4 regions of the Streptomyces sp. NPDC018964 genome follow, and region 1 is predicted to be linked to each of the others. Evidence: riboswitches for the same ligand, from Rfam matches in the RefSeq annotation. Region 1 holds a riboswitch; each other region holds the start of a gene.
The links. A riboswitch is a leader RNA that binds a small molecule or an ion and turns the genes downstream of it on or off. The one in region 1 is predicted to bind cyclic di-AMP.
Positions count from the first base shown of each region.

Region 2: linked by a shared signal. The riboswitch ahead of ACH5AO_RS24760 (transglycosylase SLT domain-containing protein) and the one ahead of ACH5AO_RS11135 (M23 family metallopeptidase) in region 1 are both predicted to bind cyclic di-AMP.
Region 3: linked by a shared signal. The riboswitch ahead of ACH5AO_RS08645 (NlpC/P60 family protein) and the one ahead of ACH5AO_RS11135 (M23 family metallopeptidase) in region 1 are both predicted to bind cyclic di-AMP.
Region 4: linked by a shared signal. The riboswitch ahead of ACH5AO_RS22515 (M23 family metallopeptidase) and the one ahead of ACH5AO_RS11135 (M23 family metallopeptidase) in region 1 are both predicted to bind cyclic di-AMP.

Region 1 covers NZ_JBIRYZ010000005.1:305,731-309,934, reverse strand. Annotated here, with positions in the region: gene ACH5AO_RS11145 (M16 family metallopeptidase) at 1-623, shown strand, start outside; gene ACH5AO_RS11140 (M16 family metallopeptidase) at 620-2,008, shown strand; cyclic di-AMP (ydaO/yuaA leader) riboswitch at 2,211-2,375, shown strand; gene ACH5AO_RS11135 (M23 family metallopeptidase) at 2,388-3,164, shown strand; gene ACH5AO_RS11130 (GntR family transcriptional regulator) at 3,346-4,041, shown strand.
Region 2 covers NZ_JBIRYZ010000015.1:149,948-154,151, forward strand. Annotated here, with positions in the region: gene ACH5AO_RS24750 (GNAT family N-acetyltransferase) at 1-614, opposite strand, end outside; gene ACH5AO_RS24755 (HAD family hydrolase) at 836-1,708, shown strand; gene ACH5AO_RS24760 (transglycosylase SLT domain-containing protein) at 1,672-2,154, opposite strand; cyclic di-AMP (ydaO/yuaA leader) riboswitch at 2,160-2,327, opposite strand; gene ACH5AO_RS24765 (polyprenyl synthetase family protein) at 2,902-3,912, shown strand; gene ACH5AO_RS24770 (outer membrane lipoprotein carrier protein LolA) at 4,155-4,204, shown strand, end outside.
Region 3 covers NZ_JBIRYZ010000004.1:186,819-191,022, forward strand. Annotated here, with positions in the region: gene ACH5AO_RS08640 (ABC transporter ATP-binding protein) at 1-516, opposite strand, end outside; gene ACH5AO_RS08645 (NlpC/P60 family protein) at 765-1,931, opposite strand; cyclic di-AMP (ydaO/yuaA leader) riboswitch at 1,939-2,110, opposite strand; gene pcrA (DNA helicase PcrA) at 2,351-4,204, shown strand, end outside.
Region 4 covers NZ_JBIRYZ010000013.1:15,049-19,252, forward strand. Annotated here, with positions in the region: gene ACH5AO_RS22510 (PrsW family intramembrane metalloprotease) at 1-627, shown strand, start outside; gene ACH5AO_RS22515 (M23 family metallopeptidase) at 685-1,704, opposite strand; cyclic di-AMP (ydaO/yuaA leader) riboswitch at 1,717-1,874, opposite strand; tRNA gene ACH5AO_RS22520 (tRNA-Met) at 2,183-2,256, opposite strand; gene ACH5AO_RS22525 (dihydrofolate reductase family protein) at 2,320-3,453, opposite strand; gene ACH5AO_RS22530 (DUF3040 domain-containing protein) at 4,053-4,204, shown strand, end outside.

The DNA.
Region 1 (4,204 bases):
TGGAGGAGGAGGTCCCCGCGCGTGCGCTGATGGCCGCCTACCGGCTGCCCGAGGACGGCACACGCGCGTGCGACGCCGCCGACCTGGCGCTCACCGTCCTCGGCGGCGGCGAGTCCTCGCGGCTCTACAACCGGCTGGTACGGCGCGACCGCACCGCCGTGGCCGCCGGCTTCGGCCTGCTGCGGCTGGCCGGGGCCCCCTCCCTGGGCTGGCTGGACGTGAAGACGTCCGGTGACGTGGAGGTGCCGGTCATCGAGGCCGCCATCGACGAGGAGCTCGCCCGGTTCGCCGAGGAGGGCCCCACGGCGGAGGAGATGGAGCGCGCGCAGGCCCAGCTGGAGCGCGAGTGGCTGGACCGGCTCGGCACGGTCGCCGGCCGCGCCGACGAACTGTGCCGGTACGCCGTCCTGTTCGGCGACCCGCAGCTCGCCCTGACCGCCGTACAGCGCGTCCTGGAGGTGACGGCGGAGGAGGTGCGGGAGGTCGCCGAGGCCCGCCTGCGCCCCGACAACCGCGCGGTGCTCGTCTATGAGCCCGTCGCCCCGGAAGCCGAGGACGCCGAGGGCACCGAGGAAGCCGCCGCAGTCGCCGGCACCGACGAGAACGAGGAGGCGGCGAAGTGACCGAGCTCGCCACGATGGACTTCCACCCGCAGCCGCAGGCCGGCGACGCCAAGCCCTGGGCCTTCCCGGCCCCCGAGCGCGGCACGCTCGACAACGGCCTGACCGTGCTGCGCTGCCACCGCCCCGGCCAGCAGGTCGTCGCCGTCGAGGTGCTTCTCGACGCGCCCCTGGAGGCCGAGCCGGCCGGCCTCGACGGTGTCGCCACGATCATGGCGCGGGCCTTCTCCGAGGGCACCGACAAGCACTCCGCCGAGGAGTTCGCCGCCGAGCTGGAGCGCTGCGGCGCCACCCTGGACGCGCACGCCGACCACCCCGGCGTCCGCCTCAGCCTGGAGGTCCCGGCCTCCCGGCTCACCAAGGGGCTCGGGCTGCTCGCCGACGCGCTCCGGGCGCCGGCGTTCGCCGACAGCGAGGTCGAGCGGCTGGTCCGCAACCGCCTCGACGAGATCCCGCACGAGCTGGCCAACCCCTCCCGCCGCGCCGCCAAGGAGCTCTCCAAGGAGCTGTTCCCGGCGAGTTCGCGCATGTCGCGTCCGCGCCAGGGCACCGAGGAGACGGTCGAGGGCATCGACTCCGCGGCCGTACGCGCCTTCTACGAGAAGCACGTCCGCCCCGCCACGGCCACCGCCGTGGTCGTCGGCGACCTCACCGGCATCGACCTGGACGCGCTGCTCGGCGACACGCTCGGCGCCTGGACCGGCTCCCCGGCGCAGCCGCGGCCCGTCCCGCCGGTGGTCGCCGACGACACCGGGCGCGTCGTGATCGTGGACCGCCCCGGCGCCGTGCAGACGCAGCTGCTGATCGGCCGCATCGGCCCCGACCGGCACGACCGCGTGTGGCCCGCGCAGGTGCTCGGCACGTACTGCCTCGGCGGCACCCTCACCTCCCGCCTGGACCGCGTGCTGCGCGAGGAGAAGGGCTACACCTACGGCGTGCGGGCGTTCGGACAGGTCCTCCGGTCCGCGCCGGACGGCACGGGTGCGGCGATGCTGGCCATCAGCGGCTCCGTTGACACGCCGAACACCGGCCCCGCCCTCGACGACCTGTGGACCGTGCTGCGCACGCTCGCCGCCGACGGGCTCACCGACGACGAACGCGACGTCGCCGTGCAGAACCTCGTGGGTGTGGCGCCGCTCAAGTACGAGACCGCCGCGGCCGTCGCGAGCACCCTGGCCGACCAGGTCGAGCAGCACCTGCCCGACCACTACCAGGCCGACCTGTACCGGCAGTTGGCGGCCACCGGCACCGTGGAGGCCACCGCGGCCGTCGTGAACGCCTTCCCGGTGGACCGCCTGGTGACCGTCCTCGTCGGCGACGCGGCGCAGATCAAGGCGCCCGTCGAGGCCCTCGGGATCGGTGAAGTCACCGTCGTGACGGCCGAGTAGCGAGCCGCGGAGGCGCACGCGCGCACCGGGCCCCGGTGACACGGACGTCACCGGGGCCCGCTTGTGCCCGAATCGGGGCGGAAGTTGCCTGTCTGCCCTGTGGGATGCGCTACAAAAACCGGGATTCGTTTGAGGAGGAGGAGACGGCCGCCTTAGCGTCATCCGGGCTGTTCGTCGGGCAGTGCGCCGCACCCGCGGCACCGGACAGCCATCGCCGAGTCCCCGTACGGCGCGAGCCAGGGGAGCCGGGGACCCGCATGAGTCCCTGGGGTGAATCGGACGCCCGCGCGTGTCGCGAGGGTGCCCGTAGGAGACCTTCCTGCTCCGAACCCGTCAGCTAACCCGGTAGGCGAGAGGGAAGGAAAGGACCAGCCTCCACATGGCGTTCACCCGCGCCCCGGGCAAGCACCGTCGTCCCAGCCGGACGCAGCGCGGCACCGTCCGCGCGGCGGGCGTCGCGGCGCTCACCACCACCACCGGCGTCGTCGGCTCCCTCGCGACCCCCGCGCTCGCCGCCGAACCCGCCGCCGCGCAGACCGGCCTCACCCCCGTCGTCACCCTGGGCGACGCGGTCGCCGACCGGATCGACGCCCAGGCGGCCGCCCAGCACGAGGCCGCCCGGGAGGCGGCCGAGGCCGCCGCGCGGAAGGCCGCCGAGGAGGCCGCGCGCGAGAAGGCCGCCAAGGAGGCCGAGGAGGCCCGCGCGGAGAAGGAGCGCGCCGCGCGGGAGGCCGAACGCGAGCGCCTCAACACCTTCGTCTCCCCGATCCCCGGCTCGTACGTCTCGACCAGTTACCAGGTCGGCAGCTCACTGTGGTCCTCCGGCAGCCACACCGGCGTCGACTTCCACGCCGCGAGCGGCACCCCCGTCCAGTCGGTCGGCGTCGGCACCGTCGTCGAGGCCGGCTGGGGCGGCGCGTACGGCAACCAGGTCGTCATCAAGATGCACGACGGCACGTACACCCAGTACGGGCACCTGTCGTCCATCGGCGTCTCGGTGGGCCAGCAGGTCGCCGCCGGGCAGCAGATCGGCCTCTCCGGCGCCACCGGCAACGTCACGGGCGCGCACCTGCACTTCGAGGCCCGTACGACCGCCGAGTACGGCTCCGACCTCGATCCCGTCGCCTACCTCCGCGCGCACGGCGTGAACCTCTAGGCCCGACCGCTTCCCTGTGCCCCGGCTCCCCGAGCCGGGGCACCGGTGTTTCCGGGCGGCTCCTGTCCGAAAAATAAGCACGGATTCCGGTCCGGCGTCGTGAATTCCCGCTGATTGCAATAGAGTCACGGAACACACGTCAATCGTCGACGTTTCACGGGGATTAAGCCGGAGGTCCGTCATGCGTATTCCCGCGCACTCGGTGTGCACGGCGATCCGGGACGACATCGTCGCGGGTGTCCACGAGCGCGGCGGCCGGCTCACCGAGGAAGTGCTCGCCCGCCGTTACGGCGTCTCCCGCGTCCCGGTCCGGGAGGCGCTGCGCACGCTGGAGGCCGAGGGGTTCGTGGTGACCCGGCGGCACGCGGGCGCGTGCGTCGCGGAACCCACCGAGCAGGAGGCCGCCGACCTGCTGGAGATGCGGGTGCTCCTCGAGCCGCTCGGCGCCGCCCGCGCGGCCCAGCGCCGCACCGAGGCCCATCTGAAGGTGCTGCGCGGCCTGGTCCGGCTGGGGCAGGAACGCGCCCGCCAGGGCAACAGTGACGACCTGCGCTCCCTGAGCGGCTGGTTCCACGAGACGCTCGCCCAGGCCACCGGCAGCCCGGCGCTGACGTCGACGCTGACCCAGCTGCGGCACAAGATCGCCTGGATGTACGCCACCGAGGGACCGTCCGACCCGGTCGAGTACTGGGCGGAGCACGGCGCGATCGTGGACGCCGTGGCGCGCGGCGACGGCGACCGCGCGCGGTCCGTCACGGCGCTGCACACCGAACGCGCGAGCGCCGGGCACCGCCTGCGCTTCGCCTCCGGCGCCGGCCGCGCGGACCGTGTGAGGAACTCGCAACATCCCGTAAACATGCCGAGTCTCCGGCATTAACACGGGTGCCGTATACAAAGAGGGTGCATTTCTCGGGGGTTATTTCTGCTGCCCGGGAAAAGGGGGGAAGGGAAAAGGGAAAGGCCCGCGCGGGGTCCGGGCGGGCCTTTCGAATGCAGTGCGGTGCAGTCCGGTGCGTTTCGGTGAGAGACGTTCCCGCACC
Region 2 (4,204 bases), on a different contig from region 1:
TCCCGCGCGAACCGGTCGCGCCGCCCGGTCCTGCGGTACTGCGCCGACTTCCACTCCATCAGCGCGCGCAGCGCGGCCGGGTCGCGCTCGTCGAAGACGAACCGCACGGCTCCGGCCCGGCGGCCCAGCCTGCGCTCCTTGGCCAGCGTGGTCTTCAGGAACTTCGGCGACCGGCCGCGCAGCACCGACTCGTACGTCTCGTAGCCCTTCTCCACGTCGATGACGTAGGTGGCGTGCTCCTCGGCCGCGTACGGCACGAACAGTTCCTGTCCGGCCTCCAGGTTGTCGAAGGCGAAGCTCGACACCGAGCAGGCGCGCAGCAGTTCGTCCGGTTCCGGGGCGACGCCGGGGGCCAGGACCGCTCCCTGGCAGTCCGACACGCCGAGCCCGATCGCCCGGCCCTGCCCCAGCACGCCCCGCTCGTACGGCAGGAAGCCCGCCGGCTGAGCTCCCTCGTACAGGACGGCGACCCGGGCCCGCGGACGCACCCGGGCCACGGCGACGCTGAACTCCGGTTCCATGAACGGGTTGCGCGGTGCGTCCGTCGCGGCGCGCAGTTCCCGCCAGCGCTCCCGTTCCCCCTCGCCGAGCTCCTCCGGCCCCAGCACGCGCATGCGTCCACTGCTCACCTGACCCCCCGATCAAGTCCCCCCTGGACCCTTGGAAGGTACCGCCCCGGACCGGGCGGACGGTAGATAGCGGACCATGTTCTTGCCAAACGGGGAAAGAGACCTGAACCGGTCCTTACCCGGCGTCGAGAGAAGGGAACCGTACCGAAAGCGAGCGCAAACGAGCGCGGTGAATCGGACCGTCGGGTTGTCCGTATTCTCTGATCATGGCCGCACCCACCGCGTATTCACTCATCGCCACCGACCTGGACGGGACGCTGCTGCGCGGCGACGACACCTTCTCCGACCGGTCCCTCGCCGCGCTCGCGCGGGCGGAGCGGGCCGGCGCGCGGCACCTGGTGGTGACGGGGCGGCCGGCACCCAGGGTGCGGCCGCTCCTGGACGACCTCGGCTGCACGGGGCTCGCGGTGTGCGGACAGGGCGCGCAGGTGTACGACGCCGGCGCGCACCGGCTGCTGTGGTCCGTGACACTGGACCGGGAACTGGCGGAGACCGCGCTCGGCAAGATCGAGGCCGAGGTGGGGGAGGTGTACGCCGCGGTCGACCAGGACGGGGTCGACGGGCTGACGCTGATCGAGCCCGGCTATCTGATGCCGCACCCGACCCTGCCCGCGGTACGGGTCGAGCGGCGGGCCGAGCTGTGGGACCGGCCGATCAGCAAGGTGCTGCTGCGCCACCCGGACCTGTCCGACGACGCGCTGGCGGCGGCGGCCCGGTCGGTGGTCGGGTCACTGGCCACGGTCACCATGTCGGGGCCGGGCACCGTGGAGCTCCAGCCGTGCGGGGTGACCAAGGCCACGGGGCTGGCGCTGGCCGCCGAGCACCTGGGGCTGAGCCCGGCGCGGACGATCGCCTTCGGCGACATGCCGAACGACATCCCGATGTTCGCCTGGGCGGCCCACGGCGTCGCCATGGCCGACGCGCATCCCGAACTGAAGGCGGTGGCGGACGAGGTCACCACGTCGAACGAGGACGACGGCGTGGCCGTCGTCCTCGAGCGACTGTTCGGCGGGGCGGTGACGCTCGCCCCTCAGCGGGTGGCTCAGTACGCGCCGAAGACGTTGTCGATGGAGCCGTAGCGGTCGGCGGCGTAGTTGCAGGACGCCGTGATGTTCGCGACCGGGTCGTACGGGTCGAAGGCGGTGCCGGGCACGTGGTAGGCCGCGAAGGTCGGGTCGATGATCTGCAGCAGGCCCTTCGACGGGGTGCCCTTGGCGGCGTTGGAGTCCCAGTTGTTGATGGCGTACGGGTTGCCGGAGGACTCGCGCATGATGTTGCGGTGGATGGCGTCGTAGCTGCCCGGGATGCCGTTCTGCGCCATGACGTCCAGCGACTCGCGGATCCAGCCGTCCAGGTTGTCCGGGTACGCCGTCGCGGGGGCGGCAGCGGCCGTCGTCGTCGGCTCGGTGGTGGCCGCGGAGGCGCCGGTGGCGCCGATCAGCGGCAGGGCGACCACGGCGACGCCGGTGCCGGCGACGGCGAGGGAGCGGGCGAGGCGGCGGCGGTGCTGACCGAAAGCAGGCATGTCTGGGTTCCTCTCCTACGCCTGCGAGGTGAGCTGTCGGGTTCGGGCGGGAGAGTGCCCGGCCGTGCCCCTTCGGGCATGGCTTCACCCCTAGCCGTCCCGGCGCGGTGTCCGGTGCGGCGGCTTACCTGGGTCCCCCACTCCTGCCGTCGTGAGTTCGTCGTCGGATGTGATGCGGGCGGCGGCAGGATTAGGCGTCCACCCGGCAGGCCCGGAACGTATGCGAGAGCACATGTCGGGAACAAGTGCGAACCTCACACAAGGTGCCGTTTGATCTTGTAATGGGCGTTTTGAGGTGCTTGATCCTTTGCGGGTACCAAGGGTCAACTCGGCGTCGTGGAAGGGGAGAAGGCGGGTGGCGGCCGGTGGTGGGGGTGCCGGTCCGTGCGTGACCCACTTCACTGGGGATCGCCCGTGGGCGCATTTCTCGCCAAGGGGAATTCGCTTGGCATTTGCGGCAAATCGGACGCCGGGGCGGGCAGGATGGTTCACGTGAGGGGTCGCGGCCCGGGAGGCGGGCCGGGGGCCGGGTCGAGGAGCGGAGCGTCGCGTCCGGGAAAGTCGAGGAATGTCCGTTGTTATCGAATGATCAAAAGCGTTCCGCTCTCGCTCCCGCACCGCCCTGCCCGTAACGCCGGGCGCTGGCGGTGATCGAAACATGACCGGATACGCTGACTTGAGTGAAGGCAGCGACCTATCGACATTCCGTGTAATCGCCAGTGGACACCAGCAGACAGGAGACCCCTCGTGACCGTCGTCGGGCCGTTCGGGCTGAGCGTGCGGGACCAGGCTCTGGAAGCCGATGTCCAGGCCGGAATGGCGGCTGTCGAGGAAGGGCTGCTCGAGGCCACCAAGAGTGAGGTCCCCTTCATCACGGGAGCCGCCCAGCACCTGGTGCGGGCCGGCGGCAAGAGGTTCCGCCCGCTGCTGGTGATGCTCGCCGCCCAGTTCGGCGACCCCTACGCGCCCGGCGTCGTGCCCTCGGCCGTGGTGGTGGAGCTCACCCACCTGGCCACGCTCTACCACGACGACGTGATGGACGAGGCCGAGGTACGGCGCGGCGTCGACAGCGCGAACGCCCGCTGGGGCAACTCCGTCGCGGTCCTCACCGGCGACTTCCTCTTCGCGCGGGCCTCGCACATCCTGGCCGACCTCGGCCCGGAGGCCGTGCGGGTGCAGGCCGAGGCGTTCGAGCGGCTGGTCACCGGGCAGATCCTGGAGACCGCGGGACCGCAGGACGGCCGCGACCCGGTCGACCACTACCTCGACGTGCTCGGCGGCAAGACCGGCTCGCTGGTCGCCGTCGCCTGCCGGTTCGGCGCGATGATGTCCGGGGCCGAGGAGACGGTCGTGGACGTGCTCACCCAGTACGGCGAGCGGCTCGGCGTCGCCTTCCAGCTCGCCGACGACGTCCTGGACATCGCCTCCGACTCCCACGAGTCCGGCAAGACCCCCGGCACCGACCTGCGCGAGGGCATCGCCACCCTGCCCGTGCTGCGGCTGCGCGAACGGGCGGCCCGGCTGGGCCTCGCCGACGACGTCGCCCTGTGCGAACTGCTCGACTCCGACCTCACCGACGACGCCCGGCACGCCGAGGCGCTGCGGCTGCTGCGCGCCCACCCCGCGCTGGAGCAGGCCCGCCGGGACACCGTGCGCTACGCCGAGGAGGCGCGCGCGGCACTGGCCCCGCTGCGGGAGTGCGAGGCGAAGACGGCACTCGTGCAGCTGTGCGACGCGGTGGTGCACCGCGCGGGCTGAGCCGGCCCGGACTCCTCCGCGACCCCTACGGGGCGGATGAGGAAACCACCCCGCGTGTCATACCGCAGCAGTACGTGGAGTTGCGTCCGGGGTCTGACGAAACCGCCTGCCGGATTTGGTCAGATGGACCACGACGGACAACACCACTTCTCACCGGTTCGGGTGAGAATGGCGGCTCAGGGTGAGACTGGTGCGAGAACACGAGACGAAAAGCCGCCGCCGACCACGGAGGTAGGGCACACATGGCACCGTACGAATCCGACGACACGACGACCGCGGGGGAGGCCGACGA
Region 3 (4,204 bases), on a different contig from region 1:
GGGATCGAGTCCGGTCGTCGGCTCGTCCAGGAAGATCACCGGCGGGTTCCCGATGAGGCTCATCGCGATGTCCAGCCGGCGGCGCATCCCGCCCGAGTACGTGGCCACCTTCCGCGGGCCGGCGTCGGTCAGCGAGAAACGTCTCAGCAGGCCGTCCGCGATCGCGCCCGGGTCCTCGAGGTGGCGCAGCCGGGCGACGAGTACGAGGTTCTCCCGGCCGCTGAGGATCTCGTCGACGGCCGCGAACTGCCCGGTGAGGCTGATGGACTCCCGCACATGCGCCGACTGTGTGACGACGTCGAAGCCGTGGACGCCTGCTGTCCCCGCGTCGGGCTTCAGGAGCGTGGCGAGGATCCTCACGGTGGTGGTCTTGCCCGCCCCGTTGGAGCCGAGCAGGGCGAAGATGCTGCCCGGTGCCACGTCGAAGTCCACGCCCCGGAGGACTTCGAGCTTCCCGTACGACTTCTCCAGGCCCCGCACGCGAATCGCCGGACCGACGATCGATGGGGTCACCATGGTCATCTTCCTCCTTCGCGGAGCTTCCCGGTCGGTTGTGGGGAAGCTCCTGAGGGGAGGATGGAGGGTTGACCCGGCGTCAAGGTCAAGCCGGTTCCGACCACGGCGTCCCGTGCGTCCGGGAAGCGGGAGAACGCTCCGAGGAGCCGGGAGCCGCTTCATGGAGTGGTTCCCGGCAATCCGTCGCGGACGACAGCCGGCGACAGATCGCCGGGAACCCGACGGACCTGAAGCGGCCCTGCGGAGGGTCAGGCCGGGCGGACCACGCTGTGGATCGAGGACTCGCCGTCGTAGTAGATCGACTCCTCGCGGACGTACGTGCCGGGCTTCGGCGCGTGGATCATCATCCCGTTGCCGATGTAGACGCCCACGTGGGTGACGTCGTCGTAGAAGAAGACCAGGTCACCGGGTTGAGCCTGGGAGACGGGGACCGTCGTGCCCGCGTTCACCTGGTCGTAGGTGGTGCGCGGGAGGGTGACGCCGGCGGCCTTCCAGGCGGCCTGGGTGAGGCCGGAGCAGTCGTAGGAGCCGGGGCCGGTGGCGCCCCAGACGTACGGCTTGCCGATCTGCGCGCGGGCGAAGGCGAGGGCCTTCTCGGCCTTGGTGGTGTACGAGGAGTCCGTCGACGGTGAGGTGGTCGAGCCGGAGGATCCGGAGGTGCTGCCCGAGGTGCCGCCGTCCTGCTGAGCGGCGGCCGCCTTCTCCCGGGCCTTCTGCTGCTCGGCGAGCTCGGCGGCCTTGCGGGCGGCCTCCTTCTGCTTCTCCTTCTCGATCGCCGCGAGCCGCGCCTTCTCCTCGGCGGTCAGCTTCGCCATCAGCTCGCGCGCGTCGGTGAGCTTCTTCTGGACCGTGGCCTTGGCCGTCTTCAGGTCGCCCTGGGTCTCGGTGAGCGTCTGGAGGCTCTCGGTGGCCTCCTGGCGCTTCTTCATCGTCTCGGACTGCTGGGTGACGTAGTCGTCGACCGCTTCCTTCTGGCGGCCGGTCATCCGGTCCATCACCTGGCGCTGGTCGAAGATGTCCTGCGGCGTGTCCGCGAGCAGGAAGGTCGCGGTGTCGGGGACGCCGGCGCCGGTCCGGTACTGGGCGGCGGCGAAGGAACCCAGCTCCGCCCGCGCCTCGTTGAGCTTCTGGGTGCGCTTGGCCACGTCGTCGAGGAGCGTGTCCACCTGCTTGCGCTGCTTCGCGGTCTTCTCCCTGGCCGCGTTGTACTTCTCGGTCGCCGACTCCGCCTGGCGGTAGAGGTCGTCGACCTTCTTCTCGACCTCCTCCAGGCTCGGCTTGCCGTCGTCGGAGGGGGCGGCGGTGGCCGTCTGGGAGAGCAGGGCCACGGAGGTCAGGGCGGCCGTGGCGAGGGCCGGGGTCCGTATGCCTGTCACGCGCGTGCCGGGGGTGCGCGACTTGCGGTGCGACGCCAAGGGAGGCGACTCCTTCCAAAGCTCCGCCTACCGGGTTAGCTGTCGGGTTCGGGCGGGTGGTTCGGAAGGGTTGCCCTACGGCCGCTCCGCGAGGGAGTGGGCCGATTCACCCCGTGGTCTCGGTGGGTCCCCGGCTCCGGCTGCCGCGGGGGCAGTGACGGACTCGGCGGAGGCCGCGCGGCCCGGCGGGGTTCGCCGGTGGGGGTCGTACGGCCCGCCCGCACCGTAGCCAACTGGTGTGGCCCCTGTGAAGGTTGATGGGTGATATGCCCGATACATTTTCGTGACCTTACGCACGCGGTCACGTGGGGTGAGGGAATGGTTCCAGGGGGTGCGTGCCCCGTTCCGGCCGTCGGAGGCCGGGGATGTTTCCGGGGCGGCTCCGGGTTGTCGGTGGAGCGGCCTAGACTCGGAGAGCGATGAGCAGCCTCTTTGACGACAGCTTCCTGGCGGACCTCCAGGCCCAGCGGGGCCCCGCGGACGAGCCCCCGCCACCGCCCGAGGACGAGCACGTACCGGAGCAGATCCCGGACGACCTGTTCGGCGGGAAGTTCGACGTGCCGCCGGACAGGGACGCCTACTACCGCGACGGCGCCCCGCGCCCGGTGATCGACGCCGCCGCGCTGCTGGAGGGGCTGAACGACAACCAGCGCGCCGCCGTCGTGCACTCCGGCTCCCCGCTGCTCATCGTGGCCGGCGCGGGCTCCGGCAAGACCCGCGTGCTCACCCACCGCATCGCCCACCTGCTGGCCGAGCGGCACGTCCACCCGGGCCAGATCCTCGCGATCACCTTCACCAACAAGGCCGCGGGCGAGATGAAGGAGCGCGTCGAGCAGCTCGTCGGCCCGCGCGCGGGCGCCATGTGGGTCATGACGTTCCACAGCGCGTGCGTGCGCATCCTGCGCCGCGAGAGCAAGAGGCTCGGCTTCACCTCGTCGTTCTCGATCTACGACGCCGCCGACTCCAAGCGCCTGATGGCCCTGGTCTGCCGCGATCTGGACCTCGACCCCAAGCGCTTCCCGCCGAAGTCCTTCAGCGCCAAGATCAGCAACCTGAAGAACGAGCTGATCGACGAGGAGGACTTCGCCGCCCGGGCCGCCGACGGCTTCGAGAAGACCCTCGCCCAGGCCTACGCGCTCTACCAGTCGCGGCTGCGGGAGGCCAACGCCCTCGACTTCGACGACCTGATCATGACGACGGTCAACCTGCTCCGCGCCTTCCCGGACGTCGCCGAGCACTACCGCCGCCGCTTCCGGCACGTCATGGTCGACGAGTACCAGGACACCAACCACGCCCAGTACGCCCTGGTGCGTGAGCTCGTCGGCCCCTCCGGGCCCCCCGCCGACACCCCGCCCGGGGCCGAGGTCCCGCCCGCCGAGCTGTGCGTGGTGGGTGACGCCGACCAGTCGATCTACGCCTTCCGCGGCGCGACGATCCGCAACATCCTCCAGTTCGAGGAGGACTACCCGGACGCGACCACGATCCTGCTGGAGCAGAACTACCGCTCCACGCAGACCATCCTGAGCGCCGCCAACGCCGTCATCGAGCGCAACGAGTCCCGCCGACCCAAGAACCTGTGGACCAACGCCGGCGCGGGCGCGCGGATCACCGGGTACGTCGCGGACACCGAGCACGACGAGGCCCAGTTCGTCGCCGACGAGATAGACCGCCTCACCGACGCGGGCGAGGCCAAGGCGGGAGACGTCGCCGTCTTCTACCGCACCAACGCCCAGTCCCGCGTCTTCGAGGAGATCTTCATCCGCGTCGGCCTGCCCTACAAGGTCGTCGGCGGCGTCCGCTTCTACGAGCGCAAGGAGGTCCGGGACGTCCTGGCCTACCTGCGGGTGCTCGCCAACCCCGAGGACTCGGTGCCGCTGCGCCGCATCCTCAACGTGCCCAAGCGGGGCATCGGCGACCGCGCGGAGGCCATGATCGACGCCCTCGCGCAGCGCGAGAGGATCAGCTTCCCGCAGGCGCTGAGGCGCGTCGACGAGGCGTACGGCATGGCCGCGCGCTCGACGAACGCCGTGAAGCGGTTCAACACGCTGATGGAGGACCTCCGTACGGTCGTCGAGTCCGGTGCGGGCCCGGCGACGGTCCTGGAGGCGATCCTCGAACGCACCGGCTACCTCGCCGAGTTGCAGGCCTCCACCGACCCGCAGGACGAGACCCGCATCGAGAACCTCCAGGAACTCGCGGCCGTCGCCCTGGAGTTCGAGCAGGAGCGCGGCGAGGGCGAGTCGGTCGCGCTGTCCGACTTCCTGGAGCAGGTC
Region 4 (4,204 bases), on a different contig from region 1:
CGCGTGCTGCTGCCGCTCGGCGGGCTGCTCCTCGCGATGGGCGTGCACGCCCTGTGGAACGGTTCCTCGACGCTCGGCCAGTACGGATTCCTCGCGGTGTACGCGGCGTTCATGGTGCCGGTGTTCGGGCTGCTGACCTGGCTGGTGGTGTGGACGCGGCAGCGGGAGCTGCGGACCGTGCGGGAGGAGCTGCCCGCGTACGTGGCCGCCGGGTGGCTCGACGCGGCGGAGCCGTTCGCGCTGGGCTCGATGCGGGCGCGGCGCGTCGCCCTGCGGTACGCGCGCCGCTGCGGCGGGAGGGCGGCGGCGCGGTCGGTCGCCGCGTACGAGGCGTACGCGACGTCGCTGGCGTTCCTGCGGCACCGGGGGCGGCTCGGGCGGGCGGGGCCGGACTTCGTCACCCGGGAACGCGAGCTGTTGCTGGAGCTGTGGCACCGGCGGGCGGTGGCCCGGCCGGCCCTGGAGCACGCGGCCCGCGCGACCGCGCCCCGGGTTCCGGTCGTCGCGGCACCGTGGGCGGGGTACGGCGGGTACGGCTGGTACGGCGGTTACGGGCATCCACCGCAGGGGCGGCCGCCGTACGGGTACCCGTACGGCACGTACGACCCGAACGCCCACCGGCCCTGACGCCGGGGGGATGCGTCGTCGGGGCTGCCGGGGTTCAGGAGGTGAGGGTCCGCTCGCTCAGACGGTGAGGCCCTTGCTCTGCAGCCAGGCCAGCGGGTCGATGCCCGAGGCGGAGCCGTCGGGGTGGACCTCCATGTGGAGGTGGGCGCCGGTGACGTTGCCGGTGGCGCCGACGCGGCCGATCACGTCGCCGGTGTTGACCTTCTGGCCGACGCTGACGTTGATGGAGGACTGGTGGGCGTACCAGATCTCAGTGCCGTCGTCGAGCGTGAGCACGGTCTTGTAGCCGTAGGAGCCGTCGTAGCCGGCGGAGGTGATCGTGCCGGTGTGGACGGCCTTGAGCAGCGTGCCCGTGGGGGCGGCGAAGTCGAGGCCGGTGTGGTGGCCGGAGGACCAGTAGGCGCCGGCCTGACCGAAGGTCGAGGAGATGGTGTACGAGGAGGTCGGCAGCGCGTACTGCTTGGCCAGCTTGGCGAGGCGCTCGGCCTCGGCCTTCTTCTCGGCCTCTTCCTCCGCCTTCTTCTTGGCGGCCTCGGCCTTGGCCTCGGCTTCCTTCTCCGCCTTGGCGGCGGCCTCGGCGGCCGCCTTCTCGGCGGCGGCGACGGCCTCCGCCTCGGCCTTGCTCTCGGCCTGGGCCTGCTGCTGCTCGACCTGCGCCATGATCCGGGTGCGCAGCGCCTCACCGGCGTCGGCGGCACCCTGCTCGGTGTCGGCGGCGGTCATGCCGAGGGTGCTGAGGGGGGTGGCCGATCCCTCGGGGGTTTCCTCGTCGGAGATGAGGGAACCCACGCTGGGGAGGTCGGGCATGGAGATCGAGACCGGCGGCTTGCCGGTCTGGGCGCTGGCCATGCCGCCGGCGCCGACGGCCGCGATGACCCCGACGCCCAGGACGGTGGAGCTGCGGGCGAGTCCCCCGCCGCGCTGCTTGGAGACGCGGTGCCGACCGCGTACGGGGCGAACGGACTCCGCGGTGGGGTTCCACTCCTCGAAGGGGCCCTCGTCGGCGCGGCCGGCGCCGTAGGCGAAGGTGTCGCTCGGCTTGAACGGGGCCTCGGGGGCAGGCGGGTTGGACGCCACGTGGGCGCGCTCCTTTCCTTCCGTCTTCGCCTACCGGGTTAGCTGACGGGTTCGGAGCGGGAAGGTCTCCTACGCGCGTATACGAGCCGTGTCTCCACGGCGGTATTCACGCGATTCACCCCATGGTGGTGGTTCCCCGGTTCCCTCGCGGGATTCGGCGCGTGCGCACGGAGCCGACTTCTGTGACGGCTGGGACGACCGCGCTGCGTTATCGAACGTTAATAGACGCAAGGGCCTGATTCCAAGCCGTTCCTCTTGATCGTTAACGATTTCCGGGTGGACTTAAGTGTCATCGGAGCCCAAAAACGGGCGAGTTGACCGCGCTTCAGACCGTCTCGCGCGGCGGACGGTTTCTGACCGTACGTCAGTTGTTATGCGCTGCGGGACGAGACGCTCACGCTGAGTGAGAGCGGGGAGCGGGGGAAGGACGGAAAACACCGAGGGCCGGAATCCTTGGATTCCGGCCCTCGGCCTTCAGTAGCGGGGACAGGATTTGAACCTGCGACCTCTGGGTTATGAGCCCAGCGAGCTACCGAGCTGCTCCACCCCGCGTCGGTGAAACCAGTGTACGCCATCCGCGGGACCCGGCGCACACCGGTTACCGACGGCCCGGTCTCAGCGGCCGAGCAGATGCCCGTTCGGCGCCTTGGCGCGGTCCTCGTGCTCCGGCAGGACGACGACGGTGGCGCCCCCGGCCGCCAGCACGCCGCTGCCGTCGGCGCCCGCCACGAACGTGTCCGGCTCGCGCCAGGCCGTGACCACCCGCCGCACCCCCGCGTCCAGGACCAGCCGGGCACAGGGCGCGGGCCGGGACGCGCGGCGGGCGCAGGGCTCCAGGCTGGAGTAGACGGTGGCGCCGGCGAGCCGGGGGTCCGCGGGGTCGACCTTGGCGAGCGCGGCCTCCTCCGCGTGCACCACCGGGTCGGTGCCCTCCCGCGAGTGGCCGCGTGCCAGCTCCGTACCGTCGGCGGCCACCACGACCGCGCCCACGCTGAACGCCGTCCGCGAGGGCGGGCACGCGGCGGCCAGCTCGCAGGCGAGGGCCAGCCAGTGGTGGTCGGCGGCGGAGGGCAGCGGGCCGGTGCCGGGGGCGGTGGGCTCGTAGCGCGTCAGGACGACGTCGCCGACCGGGCGGGTCTCGACCAGCCGCAGCCGGCCGCCCTGGTAGGAGCCGGGGCCGAAGAGGCGGGGTGCCTTCGGATCGCCGACGAACAGCGGGGCGAGGACCAGCTGGAGTTCGTCGGCCAGCCCTTCGATGAGGAGCTGGGTGTGGACCGTGCCGCCGCCCTCGACCATGAGCCGCCGCACCCCGTGCTCGGCGTGCAGGTGCTCGAGGAGCCGCCGCCAGTCGAGCTCGGCGCCGAGCGGGACGACGTCGGCGGCGAGACCGAGGGCACGGGCGCGCTCGGCGCCCCGGTCGGTCGTGTAGAGGACCTTCTCGCCGCCGGTGTGCCAGAACCGGGCCGCCGGGTCCAGGTCGCCCGAGCCGCTGACGGTGACCTTGAGCGGGTACTCGGCCCGGCCGGCGGCGAGGCGGGCGGCGCGCCGCTCGGGCGAGTTGACCAGCAGCCGGGGGTTGTCGGCGCGGATCGTGCCGGCGCCGACCAGGATGGCGTCCACGGACGCCCGTACCTCGTCGACCCGGTCGAAGTCGGCCGGGGACGACAGCAGCAGCCGTTCGGGGCCGGTGTCGTCCAGGTGGCCGTCGAGGGAGACGGCGGCGGACAGCAGGACGTACGGGTGCGGCATCGGCGTACTCCCGGGTGGAGCGGGTGCGGGAGGTCCAGTCTGCCGGTCAGGACCCGATCGGCCCCACACGAATGGCGTACCGGGTGAGTTCCGGGCGGTCCCTCGGGCCGGGTCCGGCCGGCGGATCGGCGCGGCGCCGGCCGGGGCCGCGCCGGGTACGGCGGCGTTCAGCGGGACGGTCCGCCGGAGCGGGGGCACCTCGTACCGCCTCCTCGCCGTGGGCTTCCGTGCGGGGAGCCGACGGCCCGCGGACCGGGGGCGCGGCGCGGGCCGTCCTGTCCAGCGTGTGCGTCGGGCGGGCGTGTGCGCCATCGGTGACAATCCCCATTTTCCCCCGGGACCACGGCCGGCGGGGCGGCCCGCGTACGCGGTGGCCCCCGGGCCGGATGGGGCCCGCGACGGATGGCCGCGGGTGGTGGCGGCGGGTGACGCTGGAGTCTGCCGTACCGGACGGGTGACGACGTCGCCGCAAGGGCAAACTCCCTTGTACCGGGCCGAGTTCGCGACAGGACGACGGTTCACCCTCGTACGCCCCGGCGTCGCGGAGCGATGGCCGCCGGTGGTGTCACCGGACGGCCGCCCCCTGGGAAGGAGGAGCCGTGTCCCAGTCCGACGACGAGCGTCTGGTCGACCTCGCGGCCCGTCTCGAGCACGAGGACCCCCGTTTCGTCCGCTCGCTCTCCGAAGGCCGTCCGGCCCGACCCCGCGAGTACCGGCGCACGGGCGCCTGGTGCGCGCTGGCCGTCGGGGT